Regions from separate parts of the Vogesella sp. XCS3 genome, predicted to be linked through region 1. Evidence: predicted binding sites of a transcription regulator. Region 1 holds the regulator's gene; each other region holds the start of a gene.

Region 1 (4,760 bases):
CAGGCAGCGATGACGTGCAAAAAGCCAACGCGCAAAGCAGCGGTGGCCTGTTCTCCAAGCTGGCTTTCTGGAAAGACAGCAAGCCGGGTGACCAGGCCAGCGTGCCAAACCTGCGCGTACAGCTGACCCGCCAAGGCGAACAGCAAGTACGTGTAGAGCTGCGCACTGCCGACAATGCCGTAGTCACCGACAAGGGCCTGGAAGCCCTGCTGCAGCAGATGGTTAACGAGCTGAAATAAGCCGTATACCCCGCCTGCCAGCCCGCCCTCTGTGGCGGGCTTTTCATTGTGCTGGCCCATAAAAAAGCCGACAGCCCCATCCGGGGCTGTCGGCTTTTATCTTGCCAGGGCTGGCTCAGATGGTTTTGGAATAGCGCGCCTTGGTTTCACGCTCGCGCAGATGACGGTCGAAAATCATCGCGATATTGCGAATCAGGAAGCGCCCCTTGGGTGCCACCATCAGGAAGTCACCATCAAAGGTCAGCAAACCTTCGCTCTGGAAAGCACGGATCTGCGGCAGCTCGACGGCAAAATAATCGGCAAAATTGATAGCAAAAGTCTGTTCTATCGCCTCTATCGACAAAGAGAAGCGGCACATCAGCGCCTGGATCACGCTACGGCGCAAGATGTCATCCTGCGTCAGCGTCATGCCGCGCAGCACTGGCAGGTGGCCGGCGTCCAGCGCGGCGTAATACGCATCCAGCTCTTTTTCGTTCTGCGTATAACAGGGGCCAACCTTGCCAATGGACGACACGCCCAGGCCGATCATGTCGCAGTCCGCGTGGGTAGAGTAGCCCTGGAAATTGCGTTGCAGGCGGCCCTGCTGCAAGGCACGGGTGAGCTCGTCGTCCGGCTTGGCAAAGTGGTCCATGCCGATAAACACGTAACCGGCCTCAGCCAGCTGCTGTACCGAGTTCTGCAGGATGTCCAGCTTGGTAGCCGACGAGGGCAAATCCGCCTCGTTGATGCGGCGCTGTGGCATGAATACCGTGGGCAGATGCGCGTAGTTGTACAGCGCGATGCGGTCTGGCGACATGGCAATCACGCGGCTCACCGTGTTTTCCAGCGAATGCGCCGTCTGCTTGGGCAGACCGTAAATCAGGTCTACGCTAATCGACTTGAAGCCGGCTTCACGCGCGGCATCCATCACCACACGGGTTTCTTCCTCGCTCTGGATGCGGTTCACCGCTTCCTGCACCACAGGGTCAAAATCCTGGATACCGATACTCATGCGGTTGAAACCCAGCCGTGCCAGGTGCAGGACCGTGTCGCGGCCAACCTTGCGCGGGTCGATTTCGATAGAAAACTCGCCTTCCGGCAACAGCTCGAAGTGCTGGCGGATAATGCCCATCACGCGGTCAAGCTGCTCGTCGGACAGGAAGGTGGGCGTACCGCCACCAAAATGCAGCTGGATCACTTTTTCACGGCTGCCCAGCTTTTCGGCCACCAGACGGATTTCCTTCTCCAGGTAATCCAGATAAGCGTCGGCGCGGGTCTTGTCTTTGGTAATGATCTTGTTGCAGCCGCAGTAGTAGCAAATGGTGTTGCAAAAAGGGACATGCACGTACAGCGAGATGGGCCGATGGTTGGCGCCAATCGCACGATGGGCCAGCCATTGCTCGTAATCACTCACCCCGAAGCCGGCATGAAAGCGGTCGGCAGTCGGGTAGGAGGTGTAGCGCGGGCCTGAACCTTCCAGCCTTTCGATGAGTTCTCTATCGAATACACACTGCGTCGGCGTGAAATTTATAGTGGGTGTCATAATTAATCTGGTTGGAAAACCGGTGGTGGGCTGGTAAATTTGCGCAATTGCCACTTTTTCTGCTTTGACGCGTATCAAGCAAGCCCGCTTGCTTGGCGAAAACCTACTCTATGACTGACCACACACACTCTTTGCACGCACTAAAAGTGTCGTGCTCCAACTGCAGCCTGCGAGAACTGTGCCTCCCACTGGGCTTGAACCGCGATGAGATGGCGCAACTGGACGCCGTGATCCGTCAAAGCCGACGCTTGAAACGTGGCGAGTACCTGTTCCGCTCTGGCGAAGGTTTCCGCTCGCTGTACGCCGTGCGTACCGGCTACTTCAAAACCTGTGTTTCGAGCCAGGACGGCCGCGAACAGGTTACCGGCTTTCACATGTCGGGCGAGCTGATGGGCCTGGACGGCATTTCGTCCAACCTGCACGGCTGCGACGCCATTGCACTGGAAGACAGCGAAGTATGCGAGCTGCCGTTCAACCGCATGGAAACCCTCGGCCGTGACATCCCCAGCCTGCAGCACCACTTTTTCCGCCTGATGAGCCGTGAGATCGTGCGTGATCAATCTGTCATGTTGCTGCTTGGCAACATGAAGGCTGAAGAACGCCTGGCAGCATTTCTGCTGAACTTGTCACAACGCCTATCAGCCCGTGGCTTTGCGGCCAACGATTTCATCCTGCGCATGAGCCGCGAAGAAATCGGCAGCTTCCTGGGGCTGAAACTGGAAACGGTCAGCCGTACCCTGTCCAAATTCCAGCAACAAGGCTGGCTGGTGGTAGACCATAAACATATCCAGCTGGTGAAGCCGGAAGAACTGAAGCAGCTGGTAGCAGGCTGTTCGCAAGCCCAGCACTAAGCCGCCCACGCACTGAATGCCCAACGCCCCGTCACGGGGCGTTTTGTTTGTGGCTACAGCATGCCGATAGACAGCGCGGCCGCCAGGGTGGCGCCCAGCTCGGCCGCAGCGGCCAGGTCAGCAGCCTGTGGCACCCCGCGTACCAGCAGCGGCGGATAGGCCTGCCGCCAGCCGTAGCCACGGGCAATGCGCTCTATGGCCTGCTGTGCACCCAGGCCATCGTTGCCGGCGCTGATCAGGATAGCGTACGGCAGGCCGGCCACCTTGCCCTGCGCCGGGTAATAGGTGCGGTCGAAGAAATCTTTCAGTGCGCCGGCCATGTAGCCAAAGTTCTCCGGCGTGGCCAGCAATAGCGCATCGCAGCCCAGCAATTCGTCCATGCCGGCTTGCAGGGCGGGCATGACGCGCACCGTCACGCTACTTTCCTGCATCGCCACCGCGGCTGCCGCCTTGGCCAGCTGCAAAGTATTGCCGGTTTGGCTGCTCCACAGCACCAGGAGTGTCTTCATGCGGCCAACCTTGGCAGCAAGGTGCCCAGCAGCTCTGGCGCTGGCCAGCTGTCTGGCACCACAAAGCCACGCGCCACCTCCTGCCACACCCCATGATCATCCGGCAACAACTCGGCCAACAGCCAGGGTCCTTCCGCCTGCGCCAGTTGCGCACGCATGGCAGCCAGGCTCTGCGTTGCCGCTTCATCTGCTTGCGCCGGGCTCAGCCATTGCAAGCGCGGCAGCGCCAGCCAGCGGCTATGCGGGTGCTGCTGCGGCCAACTATCCTGCCGCCGGCACCACCAGCCGCGGCAAGCGGCAGTATTGATAGCAGGATGCGTGGGTGCCGTATCGGCGGGGAAGAACAGCCAGCCGCTCAGGCGGCTGCTGGCAGTAAGCTGCGCGAAACCATCCGGCAACCTGGCTGCGGGGTGCTGCGCCAAGGTGAGCTGGCTGGCCAGCTTGCGGTATTTCAGCCACCAGGCATCACGCAGGCCCGGCCCCACCAGCGCGTGCGGGGCGCTATCGAGCTGCAGGTAGAATTTGCTGGCGGCTTCCAGGTGGCAAGGCTCGCCATCAATGCGCAGCAGAAAGTCGAATTCGCCTACCGTTAACGTGCCATCGCGTACCGGCAGGTTGGCCGCGACCAGCTCGATGTGTGGCGCCTGGCTGAACCAGTACCCCAGCAGTGCTTCGGCGTATAGCCCCAGGCGGCGCGTAGGGCGGGCTGCCAGCCACGCCAGCAGCGGGGTGGGGTCAGCATCCAGCGCCAGCAGCTGCGGCCAACCTTGCGGCCCTAGCAGGCGCTGGCGGCTGATTTCCACCCCGCTGAGCCAGGGCGGCGGCGCGGTCAGCAGGTAGGCCAGGTCGCGCACCGCGCAGGCTGCGCAACTGCGCACATTGCAGCAAGCCGGGCAGCATGGTTTATTCGCCCTGCTTGTCGCGCGGTGGCAGGCTGCCATCGGCGACACGCTGCACCTGCTTGAAAAAGCCGCGCAGAATGTCGATTTCCTCGCGCAATACGCCTGCGCGGTTGAACAGCGCGCGCATGCGGCGCATCAGACGCTCGCTGTTGCGCCGCTCGTAGTAGCCGATGGCTTCCAGCGTGTTGTCCAGGTGGCCGCACATGCTTTCTACCTCGGCCATGCTGGCGGCCTCGCCTTCCGCTTTCAGGTAGTTCACGTCCACGCCGGTGTGGCTGAACAGCTCGTAGGTCATCACCTGCACCGCCATGGCCAGGTTCAGCGAGAAGTAGTCCGGGTTGCCCGGCACGGTCACCAGGCGGTTACACATTTCCACCTCTTCGATCGACAGGCCGAAGGTTTCGTTGCCGAACACCAGCGCCACCTGCTCGCCGTCGCGTGCCCGCGCGATCAGCTCCGGCGCGGTCTCGCGCGGGGTGGACAGCGGGGTGGTGAGCTCGCGGCGGCGGCTGGTCAGCGCGCAGGCCACTGTCACATCCGACAGCGCTTCGGTGAGGCTACTCACGACGGTAGCGTGCTCGAGTACGTCTACCGCACCCGAGGCCAGTACATTGGCCTCTTCGCTGGGAAACACTTTCGGTTCAACCAGATACAAGCGGGTCAGACCCATGGTTTTCATGGCCCGTGCCGCCGAGCCGATATTGCCCGGGTGGCTGGGGCGCGCCAGCACGACGCGA
Region 2 (4,760 bases), 1.7 Mb from region 1:
GCACGCGCTGTTTGATGGCCACCTGGGCGGTAAACTCCACGTGCTGCATGGAGCAGCCACCGCATACGCCATAGTGCGGACAGGATGGCTGGGTGCGCATGTAGCTGTCTTTCAACACATCTACCGCTACCGCGTTCTCGTAGCTGGGTTTTTTACGGAAGCTGCTGTAAGTAACTACTTCGTAAGGCAGTGCGCCTTCGATAAATATTGTCTTGCCTTCGACGTGGGCAACACCACGTCCTTCATGGTCCAGGGATTCGATCTGGGCGATTTGTTGCTGTTGAGTCATTGTTTTTTAAAGTCAAAATGCGTTGGCAAAGGCGGCAATTGTCGCAGAAACCACAGCAAAACGCACGGTGCCCGGTTGGCCGCATGGCAATACAACAAATCGGTCTGCATCTGCTACCATCCTCGCTATTGCAACCTGTTCAAAGTACCAAATTGACACTCAAGCCCAGCCTTGCCCTCTTTGCCTTCATCAGTAGCACTGTATGGGCGTCCACCCCCGAGCCGGATGTCGATATCGCCCCCCTGGGCCAGCATCTGGTGGTGAACCTGCCGCAAACCCGTGTGTTGCTGTATCAGGATGGCGTTTTGCTGCGCAGTTACCCGGTAGCGGTGGGCAAGCAGATCACGCGTACGCCTACCGGCAGCTACAGCATTACCGGTATTCACCGTGACCCGACCTGGCATGTCCCCAAGTCCATCCAGGCGGAAATGGCCAAAAAAGGCCAGCCGGTGAAAACCGAAGTACCACCTGGGCCGGATAATCCGCTGGGCAAGGTATTCATCCGTTTTGGCGAGCCGCGTCTGGGCCTGGGCTTTCACGGTACCAACCAGCCAGGTAGCGTGCCCGGGGTGCGTAGCCATGGTTGTGTCCGCTTGAAAAACGAGAATGCGCTGGCCTTGGCCGACTGGGTGAATAATGGCGCCCAGGTGACCATTGCCTACCAGCCTCTGGTGTTGAACGAGGACGAGGCCGGCGAGCTGTGGCTCACCGCCTATCGTGATATCTACGGCATGAAAGACCCGTCCTACCGCCACCTGGCCAACACACTGCTGGAATGGCAACGCGACAAGTCCAAGGTGCTGCATGGTGCCCGTGTGGATGTGGCGATACGCGAACGCACCGGCAAGCCGGTATGCCTGTCGTGCAAGGATGCCGCCAGCGCCACCATTACCGGCGGCCTCAGCATCAAGCGCTGGCTCAGCGTAGACCCGGAGCCCTCGCAGCAGGAGGCAACCGTGCCGGTACAGGGGCGTGCCTTGCAAAGCAAGGCGCCTGTTGTGAGCCCAGGCTAGTATCCGTTCAAGCCAGCCTGACAGTAAAAAGCCCACCTTTGCGGTGGGCTTTTGCATGGGCTAGCACACGCTGGCTGGTGGCAGGCTGCGCTGGTAGTGCAGCAGGCGGCCACGATAGGGTGTGCCGTCCCACAACGGGGCTTCGATCATGGTTTCGCTCAGTGTAAAGCCCAGCAAGGCCATCTGGCGGTGAAACAGGCTGCGGTTGCCACGGTTCGGGTCGATGATGATGACCTGGGCGGCTGGGGCGGCATGCAGGGCAATAAATGCGGCCAGGGTCAGTGGCTGGTCGCGCTCGTACAGCACATCGCTGCCGATAATCAGGTCAAACTCGCCCAGGCCCGGGTTGCTGTGCCCCCAGTTACCGGTAAGGTAGGGCAGCGGCGGCAGCGCATTCAGCGCCACGTTGGCCGCCAGAAAACCTGCGGTGAGCGGGTGGCAGTCGCTGGCGGTGATATTGCCGGCACGGCGCTGTATCACCAGGCTGGCCAGCCCCAGTCCGCAGCCAATTTCCAGAATGCGCTGCGTACCCAGTTCCCAGTCTTGCATCAGGTCGGCCAGCTTTTGTGCAGATGGCCATACCAGGCCAAATAGCGGCCAGCTGGCTTCGGAAATACCCAGCGCGGCGGCTTCGCCTAGCGGGTCGGCGTACTGCTGGTTGTCCAGCAAGGAACGGATGACGAGATCGGGGGCCCCAGCCACGCGAACGTGCTGGGTTTTTACTGTATAGCCTGGCATGGCAAACCTTTGGTGCGGTACGAGCTGGACTCTATGTGCGTCGAACAGACGTCGCGACCAAAGGGCAGAGGCGATGCTTGGGCGATGAGAACATCGGGTAAAGCAGGCGGGAAACGGAAAAATACGAGGCCGCATGGTAGCACAGTCTGCCCCGCAGGCCTGTGCTGGCCTGTTTTTCTCATGCTGTGCGGGTAGGTGGGCCCGTATTTGATCCGCGTCAGTTGCGGGTGCCCCCGCAGTGCAATACTGAAATCAGCCCGTACAGCACGGTGCTGCCAGGGCTACCAGGACACTGGATACCCGATGAAACCAGAAGACTATCTGATACAGACACACCACCATTGCCAGCAGTTGTTCCAGGCCTTGCAGTGCCATATAGCACAGCAGCACTGGGTGCCGGCACAGCAAGCCTGCCACGATTTTTGTGCCGAGCTGGATAGCCATTTTGCCGACGAAGAGCAGGTACTGTACCCGCTGTACGAACAGTTAAATGGCCAGCAGAACGGGCCCACCGAAGTGATGCGGTATGAACACGAGCAGCTGCGCGAGCTGATGGAAGCGCTGTACCAGGCCGTACAGCAGCGCGATGAAGCCGTATGCGCCCCCTTGGCTGGCGTATTGCAACGCCAGCTATGGCAGCACCATAGCAAGGAAGAAAGCATCCTGTACCCGTTTTGCCGGCTTAGTACCGCTGATCTGCTTGCATTGCGTTGGCCGGGTGTCCCGGCCGGGGGCTGAGTATCAAGCCGCGTGCTGCAGCTTGCGCCTTGCCTGCGCCAGGTCCCAGTCACCTTGCAGGTCCAGCCAGAAGCGCGGCGGCAGGCCAAACAGCAGCGAGAGCCGCAGCGCGGTATCGGGGGTAATGCCGCGGTGGCCCTGGATGATTTCGTTCAGGCGGCGGCGCGACAGCCCCAGCCGGCTGGCGGCATCGGTTTGTGTCAGGCCGGCAGGCCGCAAGAAGCGGCTGTGTAAAAAGCGCCCCGGGGCGATGGGGGTTCGGGCGGTAAGGATTTTGTGTGCCATGCGGCCAACCTTTGAAAAAATGGCCGGGGTTTCCCCCGGCCCAACTTACCCACACACTCTACAACTATCGTTTGCCGGCACCGCCAGGCGGGCCAGCGTGTAGCTACAGGGCCTGCGTGACAGCAAGACGCTGTCACGGCCAGCCCTAATCCTTGAACATGCGAAAGCCGCTGATCATGGTAGACACCATGCTCTGCTTGGACATGATGTCCTCGCGGATGGCGGCGTACACGTGGATCATCACGAACAGCAAAATCGCCCACATGCCCAGCCGGTGCCAGCTGTGCACGTCCATGCTGTTGCCAAAGGCCACAATCACCCAGTTAAAGGCGGTATGCGCCCAGCTGCCATCGCCCGTGCCTTCGCCGTACAGCGCAAAGCCGGTGGCGCACATGAACAGCGTGGCCCAGATAAAGCTGGCCATGGCGATCTGGCCTACCGGGTTGTGGCCGATGTACTTCTTGGGGTAGCGCTCGATAAACAGATACCAGCGGATTTCAAAGAAGAATTCCTGCCACCAGGCCTTGTCCCACACCGGTACCAGAATGATCTCGCGCGCGTGGTGGTTGCCGACAATGGCCCAGTACAGCCGCCCCACCAGCCCCACCGCCAGCACGTAGCCGGCAGCAAAGTGGGCAAAGCGGATGTAGCCCATCACATAGCGGAAGGTGGCCTCACCCGGCACGCTGGGTAGCGGCTTGCCGATAAAATAGCCGGTGAGCGACAGCGTGATGATGCACAGCACCGTCACCCAGTGCCACAGCCGTACCGGCGCCTCATACACGTAAACCGACGTTACCTTGCGGCCCAGCCCTTGTGGGGCGTTGCCGTCAAAACCATAGCTTTTCATCGCTTGCTCCTGAGTCTGTGCCACCCCCCCGCTACGTGCTGCAGTAGCGTGGCCGTGGCCGCTGCTCTGAATGAACCGGCAGCGCCGCGGCAGGGGATTGCAGCCCCCGCCGCGGGCCATTCCGGCGATCCGGCCGCCGCCGGGGTGTGCGGTGGCGGCAGCCGGGTCTGGGGGCCAAAGGTTGGCCGCATGCGGCCAACCCGATGCGTTTAGCGCACTTGTACTTTCACGAGCTCGCCGCCGTCATCGCCGATAACGTGGGTAGAGCAGGCCAGGCACGGGTCGAAGCTGTGCAGCGTGCGCAGGATCTCCAGCGGCTGGTCCGGCACCGCCATCTTGGTGCCCATCAGCGAGGCTTCGTAGGCGCCGATCTGGCCCTTGTCGTCGCGCGGGCCGGCGTTCCAGGTGGTGGGTACCACGCACTGGTAGCTGTCGATCTTGGTGTTTTCAATCTTCAGCCAGTGGCCCAGCGCGCCGCGCGGCGCCTCGGTAAAGCCCACGCCTTTCACCGATGCCGGCCAGGTGGACGGGTCCCATTTTTCGACGTTGGCGGTAGCGGTGTCGCCGTTCTTGATGTTGGCGATCAGCTGGTCGTAGAAGCTGGCCATCTGGCGCGCCGCCCACACCGATTCCAGCGCGCGCGCGGCGGTGCGGCCGTTGGTGGAGAACATCACGTCCAGCGGCGCGTTGAAGTGCTTGAGCAGCGCGTCTACCGGCTCCTTGAACTCCGGCTTGTTCTGATGGTAGCCGATCAGGTAGCGCGCCAGCGGGCCTACCTCCATCGCGTGGCCTTTCCAGCGCGGCGACTTGATCCACGAATACTTGGCCGACTCGTCCAGCGACTCGA
Region 3 (4,760 bases), 120 kb from region 1:
CTGTCGATGCCAGAAGCCATTGACCAGCAGTGCGGGTGCCAGACCAGCTAGCGGCATGCCAGCCGGTTCGCCACGCAAACAGGCGGCTGCCCATTGGACCACCTCAGCAAAGTGCTGGCTATGCGGGCTGAGGCGAATAGCATTCACACCCGACGAAGGCAAGGCATCCAGCTCATCAAGCAGACTGTGGCAGGCGGCCGACTGTGTCTGGGTACCATTAATTTGCAGGAAGCCCTGCTGCTCGCGGGTGAGCAATGGCATCCCGTCCGGATGCGCCAAACAACGAAACTCGCAGCTGTCTTTATGGAGTCCTTCATGCCGCGCGGTAAAACAGCGCGATGAAAACGCCAGCGGCATCCGCCCCCATGCAAACACTTCGGTATCGAGCTGCGGCAAGGCATGAGTAATAGCCTGCACTCGCTGTGCCGGCATTTCTAGCGGCGGCACCCAGCGCTGTGCTCCCCAGCGCTGGTACAGTGCCAAGGTAGCGGCGTTATAGATGTTGAGGTGTGGGCCAGCCACAAATGGCAGGCCACGCTGCTGCAGCATGCCGACAGCGCCGGTATCGTTGGCCTCTACCAGCACACCAGCCCCATCGATCAGGCGGCGCAGGCGCTTGAGGTCAGATTCACTCTCAAGCAAACCCTGACTGGACAGCACGGCTTCTTTACCAGCAGCCTGCAGATCCGCCGCCAGACCCAGCCAGTCGTCTACCTTCAATTGCTGGCGGCGCGAGCACACCACCTCACCCAGATAAATGCGGTCCACAGGCCACTCTGCCGCGTCAGCATAAAAGCGCATCACTTCGTCGCGCGGCCAGAAATACAGCAAGGGGCCGATGGCCAGCTGTAGTGGTAATGCGGTATGTCGGCTTACTTCCATGGTCTGCTGTACGCCCCCAGTGTCACTTGTTGTCCTTCGGAAACCCGGCCCAGTTGCTGCATCAGCGCGGCTGGCGGCTGCCAGCCAGACCGGCGTGCCTCGTCCAGCGCCTGGCGCAGCGTGCGCGTTACCTGCGCCACGTAGGCTGGGCTGCGTTGCCGCCCTTCTACCTTGATGGCCGCTACGCCCATGTCGATTAGCCTTGGCAACAAAGGCAGCACGTTGAGGCTGGTAGGCTCTTCCAGCGCGTAGCCCAGGCTGTCGCCCACGTGAAAGCGCCCCTTGCACAGCGTGGGGTAGCCACGCGGCTCGTCGTGGGCAAAATCGTCGATCAGCACCCCGTTCAGACGTGCCTCGGTACCGTTGGCGTGTGGCAACCAGCGCACGTGACGGGCTGGCGAACATACACCGTGGGTATTGGGCGATTCGCCGGTGGCGTAGCTGGACAGATGGCAACGCCCTTCCGCCATCACGCACAGGCTGCCAAAACCGAACACCTCGATTTCCACCGTAGTGCCAGCTATCACCTGCGCCACCTGCTCCAGGCTGAGTACGCGCGGCAACACCGCCCGCTGCACGCCAAACATACGCTGCGCCAGGTTGATGGCTTCGTAATTGCTGGCCGAGCCTTGCACCGACAGATGCAGGCGCAGCTGCGGGTGGCGCTGGCTGGCGTAATCGAGCAAGCCGAAATCGGCCAGGATCACCGCGTCCACCGCCAGTGCTGCCGCCTCGTCAACCGCCGCGCGCCAGCGGGCTTCTTCGCCGGCCTGGGCAAAGGTATTGATGGCCAGCAGCACCTTCACCCCGCGCTGGCGAGCGTAGCGCAGGCCTTCGCGGGCGCTGGCGGCATCAAAGTTGAGCCCGGCGAAATGGCGGGCGTTGGTGTCGTTGTTCAAGCCCAGATAAACGCAGTCGGCGCCGTGATCCACGGCGGCCTTCAGGGCGGGCAGGTTGCCGGCCGGACAGACCAGCTCTGGTAGCTGCATGGTGTAACCCTCCGTTCAAGACGGGGCGACCTTACGCGGCGCGATGGCGGCGCAGCCTTGCCCCATATCAAGACTTTCGGGGAGCCCGCCCTGCGGCGCTAGCACGCTTGATAACGATCAAGAAAACAACATCTAGTAATTTAAAAGAAAAATTTAACTATATATTGCACTTAATTACATCAGGAGCCATGCGAAATGCATTCAAAACCCCTCACCGCCGGCCACGTGGACGCTGTGAGCACCGTGCGGGAATACCTGAGCCGTGCCGACTGGCGGGTTCAGGCCAACGCCAACCAAGGCTACAGCCTGGGCGGTATGATCCTTAACATGGCAGGCAAGCTCAGCGCCGAATACTGGCTGAACGCCGTGTTCAGCGCCGACGCAGCGCAGGCCCACCGCCACGGGGACCTGCATATCCACGACCTGGACATGCTGTCCGGCTACTGCGCCGGCTGGTCGCTACGTACGCTACTGCAGCTGGGGTTTTCCGGCGTCGGTGGCAAAGTAGAGTCGGCCCCACCACGTCACCTTTCCAGTGCCTGCGGCCAGATCGTGAACTTTCTGGGCACGCTGCAGAACGAGTGGGCCGGCGCCCAGGCATTCAGCTCGTTCGATACCTATCTAGCACCGTTCATACGCAGGGATGAGCTTGACTACCTCCAAGTGCGGCAATGCCTGCAGGAGCTGGTATACAACCTGAACGTACCCAGCCGCTGGGGGACGCAAACACCGTTCACTAACCTCACGTTCGACTGGGTGTGCCCCGACGACCTGCGCGAGCAGATTCCGGTGATCGGTGGCGAAGAAATGCCGTTCCGCTACGGCGACTGTGCCGACGAGATGGCAATGATCAACCGCGCCTTCATCGAGGTGATGTTGGCGGGCGATGCCCGTGGCCGCGCGTTTACCTTCCCCATCCCCACCTACAACATCACCCGCGATTTCGACTGGTACGGCGCCAACACCGAGTTGCTGTTTGCCATGACCGCCAAGTACGGCCTGCCCTACTTCCAGAACTTCGTCAACTCCGACCTGCAGCCGCACATGGTGCGCAGCATGTGCTGCCGCCTGCAACTGGATCTGCGCGAACTGGCCAAGCGCGGCAACGGCCTGTTCGGCAGTGCCGAACAAACCGGCTCAGTTGGCGTGGTTACCGTCAACTGCGCACGACTAGGTTACCTGCACGCCGGCGACGAAGCCGCGCTGCTTGCCGCCACCGACCGCCTGCTGGCGCTGGGCAGCGAGGTGCTGGAAGCGCGCCGCGGCGTGGTGCAACAGCACATCGATGCCGGGCTGTATCCGTACACCAAGCATTACCTGGGCAGCCTGCGAAACCACTTTTCCACGCTGGGGGTAAACGGCATCAACGAGATGATCCGCAACTTCAGCGCCGGGCAAGACGACATCAGCAGCAACAGCGGGCACGCCTTTGCTTGCCGCTACCTGGATCATATCCGCCAGCGCATCGTGGCCATCCAGCACGACACCGGCCATCTGTACAACCTGGAAGCCACGCCGGCCGAGGGCACCACCTACCGCTTTGCCCGCGAAGACCGCAAGCGCTACCCCGGCATCCTGCAGGCTGGCAGCGCCAACAAGCCGTACTACACCAACTCCAGCCAGCTGCCGGTCGGCCACACCGACGACCCGTTCGCCGCGCTGGCGCACCAGGAGGCACTGCAATCGCGCTATACCGGCGGCACCGTGCTGCACCTGTACATGACCGAGGCGGTGTCCAGCGCCGACGCCTGCCGCCAGCTGGTGCGCCGGGCGCTGGAAAACTTCCGTTTGCCCTACATCACTATCACTCCCACATTTTCCATCTGCCCGCAACACGGCTATCTGTCTGGCCGCCACGAGTTCTGCCCGCGCTGCGATGCCGAACTTCTGGCGCGCAAGACCACCGCTGCGGCCAACACTGAAGGAGCTATCGCATGACTCAACCTACCACCGATACACGCCCGCTACTGGACGACAGCGAGCGCACTCGCTGTGAAATCTGGACCCGAGTAATGGGCTACCACCGCCCAGTGGCATCGTTCAACACCGGTAAACAAGGCGAATTCTATGAACGCCGTCACTTTGACGAACCAGGACGCCACTAGCGCGCGGCTGGGTGGCTGGCAGCCGTTTTCGGCCTGCGACTGGCCGGGACGGCTATGTGCGGTAGTATTTCTGGCCGGATGCCCATGGCGCTGTGGTTATTGCCACAATCCTCATTTGCTGCGTAGGAAAAATGGGCAAACGGACTGGCCTCGTTTTATTTCCTGGTTGGCAAATCGGTGCGGTTTACTAGATGGCGTAGTATTTTCAGGCGGAGAGCCACTACAGGAACCCTCCCTGCCACTGCTCTTGCAACAAGTTCGCGCGATGGGATTTGCAACAGGCCTACATACTAGCGGCAGCTATCCACACAGATTGGCCAAGGCCTTGCCTCTGCTAGACTGGGTAGGATTAGATATCAAAACGCTACCGTCACATTACGCGGCGCTGACCGGCGTGACCGGCAGCGGCGAGCATGTGCAGAACAGCCTGTCACTACTACTGTCCAGCAATGTGACATTTGAGTGCCGTAGTAGCATTCATCCACACTGGCATAGCCGACAAACGCTGCAGCAGATGGCGGCTTGGCTCTCCACACACGGTGTACGCCACTACGCCTGGCAACTGCTGCGCCCAGCACCGGATCAAATACCACCAGTAGGGGCCGCTCCCCCTGGCTGGCCAGACCTAGCCTTACTGTCCGAGACTAAAACACGCTTTGAGCACTTTTCATTACGAAACAGCTAGCCGGGATGCAGCAGCCATCAAGACACCAGCTGCTGCATACCTTCTACATCCATAAGGACAATGTCACGTCCACGAACCTCTACCAATACCGACTCAACC
Region 4 (4,760 bases), 180 kb from region 1:
TGATATCGCGTGCCGAGCCCCAGATCACCGGCTGGCCATCCAGTATCAGCCGGCGTACGCACACTTCCACCTCGATGATGTCGCCATTTTTGGTGCGGTTATAGCTGTCGAAGGTCTCGCCTTGTTCGCTGGTGTGCTGCAATTGCTCGCGTAGTTCTGCTTCGTCGCGGTGAGCCACCAGGTCCCACAGCCGTAATTGCCGCAGCTCGGCCTGGCTATAACCCAGCAGTTTGCACAGCGAATCGCTGGCCTCCAGCAGTCGCCCTTCCATATCGATGATGGACAGCGCGTCGGCGGCGTTCTGCAAGATGGCCTGATACCACTGGGTACGGCTATCCAGTGCCTGGCGGTTGGCGTCGTTTTCCATCAGCACGGCCAGCAGGCGGGCGGTGTCTTCAATGACGGTAATGGCTTCCAGCGTGGGCGCGCTAGGGGCGTGGTGGTAGACGGCAAAAGTGCCGTGCACCTTGCCCTTGCTGTCGATGATGGGTTCGGACCAGCAGCTGCCCAGCGCAAACTGGCGTGCCAGTTCGCGGTAGGGTGCCCAGTTAGGGTGTTGCTGCAGATCTTCGGCTACCAGCCGTTTGCGGTGCCACGCCGCCGCCCCGCAGCTGCCCACCATGGGGCCGATGGCCAGGCCGTCTATCAAGGCGGTATAGGCTTGCGGTAATGATGGGCCCACCAGCGGGCGCAGGCATTGCGTATCGTCTACCTGCAGGATGGAACACAGCCAGCCAGGCAAGGCTTGCTCGATGTGCAGTACGACGTCGCCCAGCAGCGTGGGCAGCGGCTTGCCCTGAATGTACTGGCGCAGAAAGTGCGAATGCAGGGCATCCCAGCTGGCGCGCGAGCTGCTGATGCGCTCGTGTTCCAGCCTTTGCAGCTCGGCGGCGGCGCGGGTAGCGAAGGGGGCGATATCTTGTAGCAGCGTATCGGGCAGTACGTTTGCCCGCTCGTCAAACAGCGCCAGGTGCCCCATGCAATGGCCGTGTTTATCCAGCAAGGGCCAGCCGGCAAAGCTCTGCCAGGCCGTGTCTTGCTCGGCTGCAAAGTGCCGGTTCACCCCGCTATGGTGCACGACAGCCTGCTGCTGCAGGATCACCTGCTCGCATGGCGTGCCTGCCAGCGCATAGCGGCCAGGGTGGGCGCTAGTGTTGGCGATAATGACTTCGACATGCCGAACGGGCAGCGTCAGTTGCTGGCTGATAAAAACCAGTTGTGCACCGCTGTGCCGGGCCAGGCTGTTTACCAGCTGTTGCAGGTAATCCTTGCCCAGTGCAGCTGCGGTGTCGTCTAGCAGTGCATGGCGCAGAGAGGGGGCTGTGGGCATGAGGGAAATCAGTAGTGTCGATACTTATGAGTATCGTCCAACTGCAATCATTTGATAAAGCAACATTGTTTTCACGCGGGCTATCGTGTCAGGCGTGCATTGACAAGGCCTATTTTCTGAAACTATGATCCATATCAAAGTTTCAGAAAGTACTGAAAATTCAAAAAGGCCACACACATGAACCTGCCACCCCTGATCCAATCTTTTGTGCTGCACTTTGGCGAGATGGGCAGCCACTGGGGCATTAACCGCACCGTAGGGCAGATTTACGCCCTGCTTTATGTTTCCGACCGGCCGCTGAACGCGGACGACATCGTGGAGGCCATCGGCTGTTCGCGCTCCAATACCAGTATGGCGCTGAAAGAATTGCAGGCCTGGCGCTTGGTCAAATTGCAACACTTGCCAGGCGACCGCCGCGAGTACTTCAGCACGCCGGAAGACGTGTGGGCCATTTTCAAGACGCTGGCCGAAGAGCGGCAAAAGCGAGAAGTCGAGCCCACGCTGACCATGCTGCGCGGCGCCATCATGGAAACCCCGTCCGGCGAGGCCGAACGCCACGCCCAGGCACGCATGAACGAGATGTACCAGCTGATCGAGCTGGTCACCAAGTGGTTTGCCGACATCCGCGACATGGACGTGGAAACGCTGGAAAAGCTGATGAAGCTGGGCAGCCAGGTGGGCAAGGTGCTGCAGTTCACCCAGAGCCTGGGCCGTTTGGCCGGGCGTGACAGTGGCAAGGAGGATTAGCCATGGACAGCCTGGACCCGGTCATCCTGGCTCGCATCCAGTTTGCGGCCAACATTACCTTCCACATCCTGTTCCCTACCATCAGCATTGCCATGGGCTGGGTGCTGCTGTACTTCAAGGCGCGCTTTAACCGCAGTGGCGACGAGGCGTGGATGGACGCCTACGGCTTCTGGGTAAAAATCTTTGCGCTGACCTTTGCGCTGGGCGTGGTGTCCGGCATCACCATGAGCTTCCAGTTCGGCACCAACTGGCCGGGCTTCATGCAGCACGTGGGCAATGTGGCCGGGCCGCTGCTGGCTTACGAGGTGCTGACCGCCTTCTTCCTGGAGGCCACCTTCCTGGGCATCATGCTGTTCGGCCGCGCCAAAGTGTCCAACCGCGTGCATACGCTGGCCACCTTTCTGGTGGCGTTCGGCACCACGGTGTCGGCGTTCTGGATCATCGTGCTGAATTCGTGGATGCAGACCCCCGCCGGGGTAGAGGTGATCGCCGGCAAGGTGCACGTGCAAAGCTGGCTGGCGGTGATTTTCAACCCGTCCATGCCCTACCGCCTGACCCACATGCTGCTGGCCTCCGGCCTGACGGTGGCGTTTCTGGTGGCTGGCGTGTCGGCCTACCGCTGGTTGCGCGGTGACCGCGCCGCCGCAGTGGCGCACACGCTGAAAACCGGCGTCAGCCTGGCGGCCTTGCTGATTCCGTTGCAGGTGCTGGTAGGCGACATGCACGGGCTGAACACCTTCCAGCACCAGCCGGCCAAGCTGGCCGCCATCGAAGGCGTGTGGCACACCGAACGTGGCGCGCCCTTGCTGCTGTTTGCGCTGCCGGACGAAGCTACGCAAAGCAACCGCTTCGAGGTCGGCATACCCAAACTGGCCAGCCTGATCATTACCCATCACCCCGATGGCGAGATCCGCGGCCTGAATGAATTCCCCAACGCCCACCCGCCCGTGGCCAAGGTGTTCTGGAGCTTCCGCGTGATGGTGGGGGTAGGCATGCTGATGCTGGCGGTGAGCTGGCTGGCGTGGTGGCAGCTGCGTCGCGGCCAACTGGCACCGTGGTTGCAGCGTGGCCTAGTGGCGATGACCTTCTCTGGCTGGGTAGCTACGGTGGCCGGCTGGTACGTCACCGAAATCGGCCGCCAGCCGTGGCTGGTCACCGGCATCCTGCGCACCGCCGACGCCGCATCCAGCGTGGGCAGCGGCATGATCCTGTCTACTTTGCTGATGTACCTGGCGTTGTACGCAGTGCTGCTGGCCAGCTATGTGTCGGTGGTGTTTTATCTGGCGCGCAAGGCAGCGCCTGCGGCCAACCTTGAAGGAGCACAGCCATGAATGCCGAACTGTGGTTGCCGGTGATCTTTGCCGGCCTGATGGCGCTGTCGATGCTGATTTATGTGGTGCTGGACGGCTACGACCTGGGCGTTGGCGTGCTGCTACCGCTGGGTAACGACGACGAGCGCGACGCCATGATCGCCAGCATCGGCCCGTTCTGGGATGCCAACGAAACCTGGCTGGTGCTGGGCGTGGGGCTGCTGCTGGTGGCGTTTCCGATGGCACACGGTATCATCCTGGGCGAGCTGTACCTGCCGGTGGCCATCATGCTGCTGGGGCTGATCCTGCGCGGGGTGGCGTTCGACTTCCGCGTCAAGGCGCAGGCGCAGCACCAGCCGGCGTGGAACCTGGCGTTTGCTGCCGGCTCGCTGCTGGCGTCTATTAGCCAGGGCGTGATGCTGGGCCGCTACCTGACCGGCTTTGCGCCCGGGGCGGGCGCCTGGGGCTTTGCGCTGCTGACCGGCCTGGGGCTAACTGCGGCCTACGTGCTGCTGGGTGCCGGCTGGCTGATCATGAAGAGCAGCGACCGCCTGCAGCAGCGTGCCACGCGCTGGGCGCAGTACGCGCTGGCCGGTACCGCGCTGGCAGTATTGCTGGTGTCGGTGGCTACGCCGCTGGCCAGCAGCCGCATCGCCGATAAATGGTTCGTGTTGCCGGATTTCCTGCTGCTGTTGCCGCTGCCGTTGATCAGCGTGGCGCTGTTCGGCCTCTTGGCCGCCAGCCTGCCCAGGTTGGCCGCACGCCAGCGCGCCGGGCAGGACGCGCTGTGCTGGCTGCCGTTTGCCTGCACCGTGGGTATTGTGCTGCTGGCGTTTTGGGGGCTGGCGTATAGCGTGTTTCCCGAAATCGTCATCGGCCGGCTGGACATCTGGCAGGCTGCCAGCGACCCGGAAGCGCTGTGGGTGATTCTGGCCGGTGCTGCCGTGGTGCTGCCCACCATCATCGCTTATACGGTGTTTGCCTACCGCGTGTTCTGGGGCAAGGCAGGCAAGCTCAGCTACAGCTAGAAAATATTGCGCCAAATCAAAAGAGCAGGGTTTATTCCTGCTCTTTTTTTATTTCTATCATGGACTTAAAGCAGGGTGTGCGCGCTTTGCGCACACATACGATACGTTACATTTTGATAGAGCGATTCGCTTGACTTGGGTCAAAGCCCATGAAAAGCGCAGGGGTAAGATGACTGCATCCAGATCGAATACCGGGCTGCCGGGGGAGCAATATCATGGAATTGTGGAAACAACTTCTCTCTGACGACGTAGGCATGATGAGCGCTATCGTTATCACTGTCACAACAGTCATCGTGCTGACCTGTATCGCCATCTTTATCAAAAAGGCGAACGACGATAAGTAAG

What was found. The regulator FNR, encoded in region 1, switches genes on or off when oxygen is low (the NO sensors DNR and NnrR bind a similar motif). The targets are predictions, from matches to a motif close to TTGATNNNNATCAA.
Region 2: the regulator FNR is predicted to act here: its motif matches at 2,248-2,261, upstream of LCH97_RS06945 (hemerythrin domain-containing protein).
Region 3: the regulator FNR is predicted to act here: its motif matches at 1,979-1,992, upstream of LCH97_RS16245 (ribonucleoside triphosphate reductase).
Region 4: the regulator FNR is predicted to act here: its motif matches at 1,455-1,468, upstream of LCH97_RS15940 (GbsR/MarR family transcriptional regulator).

Annotation. Positions count from the first base shown of each region.
Region 1 is NZ_CP085530.1:3,530,517-3,535,276, reverse strand. Features, by position in the region: gene bamC (outer membrane protein assembly factor BamC) at 1-239, shown strand, start outside; gene hemN (oxygen-independent coproporphyrinogen III oxidase) at 355-1,761, opposite strand; gene fnr (fumarate/nitrate reduction transcriptional regulator Fnr) at 1,872-2,612, shown strand; gene LCH97_RS16885 (flavodoxin family protein) at 2,666-3,121, opposite strand; gene LCH97_RS16880 (DUF1853 family protein) at 3,118-3,975, opposite strand; gene LCH97_RS16875 (RNA methyltransferase) at 4,025-4,760, opposite strand, start outside.
Region 2 is NZ_CP085530.1:1,463,216-1,467,975, reverse strand. Features, by position in the region: gene rlmD (23S rRNA (uracil(1939)-C(5))-methyltransferase RlmD) at 1-289, opposite strand, end outside; gene LCH97_RS06955 (L,D-transpeptidase) at 373-1,302, shown strand; gene LCH97_RS06950 (methyltransferase) at 1,363-2,040, opposite strand; gene LCH97_RS06945 (hemerythrin domain-containing protein) at 2,344-2,778, shown strand; gene LCH97_RS06940 (HigA family addiction module antitoxin) at 2,782-3,063, opposite strand; gene cybH (Ni/Fe-hydrogenase, b-type cytochrome subunit) at 3,209-3,913, opposite strand; gene LCH97_RS06930 (nickel-dependent hydrogenase large subunit) at 4,123-4,760, opposite strand, start outside.
Region 3 is NZ_CP085530.1:3,406,006-3,410,765, reverse strand. Features, by position in the region: gene LCH97_RS16255 (U32 family peptidase) at 1-882, opposite strand, end outside; gene LCH97_RS16250 (peptidase U32 family protein) at 873-1,871, opposite strand; gene LCH97_RS16245 (ribonucleoside triphosphate reductase) at 2,067-3,809, shown strand; gene nrdD (anaerobic ribonucleoside-triphosphate reductase) at 3,806-3,976, shown strand; gene LCH97_RS16240 (anaerobic ribonucleoside-triphosphate reductase activating protein) at 3,939-4,661, shown strand; gene LCH97_RS16235 (Crp/Fnr family transcriptional regulator) at 4,679-4,760, opposite strand, start outside.
Region 4 is NZ_CP085530.1:3,346,162-3,350,921, forward strand. Features, by position in the region: gene LCH97_RS15935 (diguanylate cyclase domain-containing protein) at 1-1,330, opposite strand, end outside; gene LCH97_RS15940 (GbsR/MarR family transcriptional regulator) at 1,508-2,077, shown strand; gene LCH97_RS15945 (cytochrome ubiquinol oxidase subunit I) at 2,080-3,408, shown strand; gene LCH97_RS15950 (cytochrome d ubiquinol oxidase subunit II) at 3,405-4,415, shown strand; gene LCH97_RS15955 (DUF3149 domain-containing protein) at 4,673-4,759, shown strand.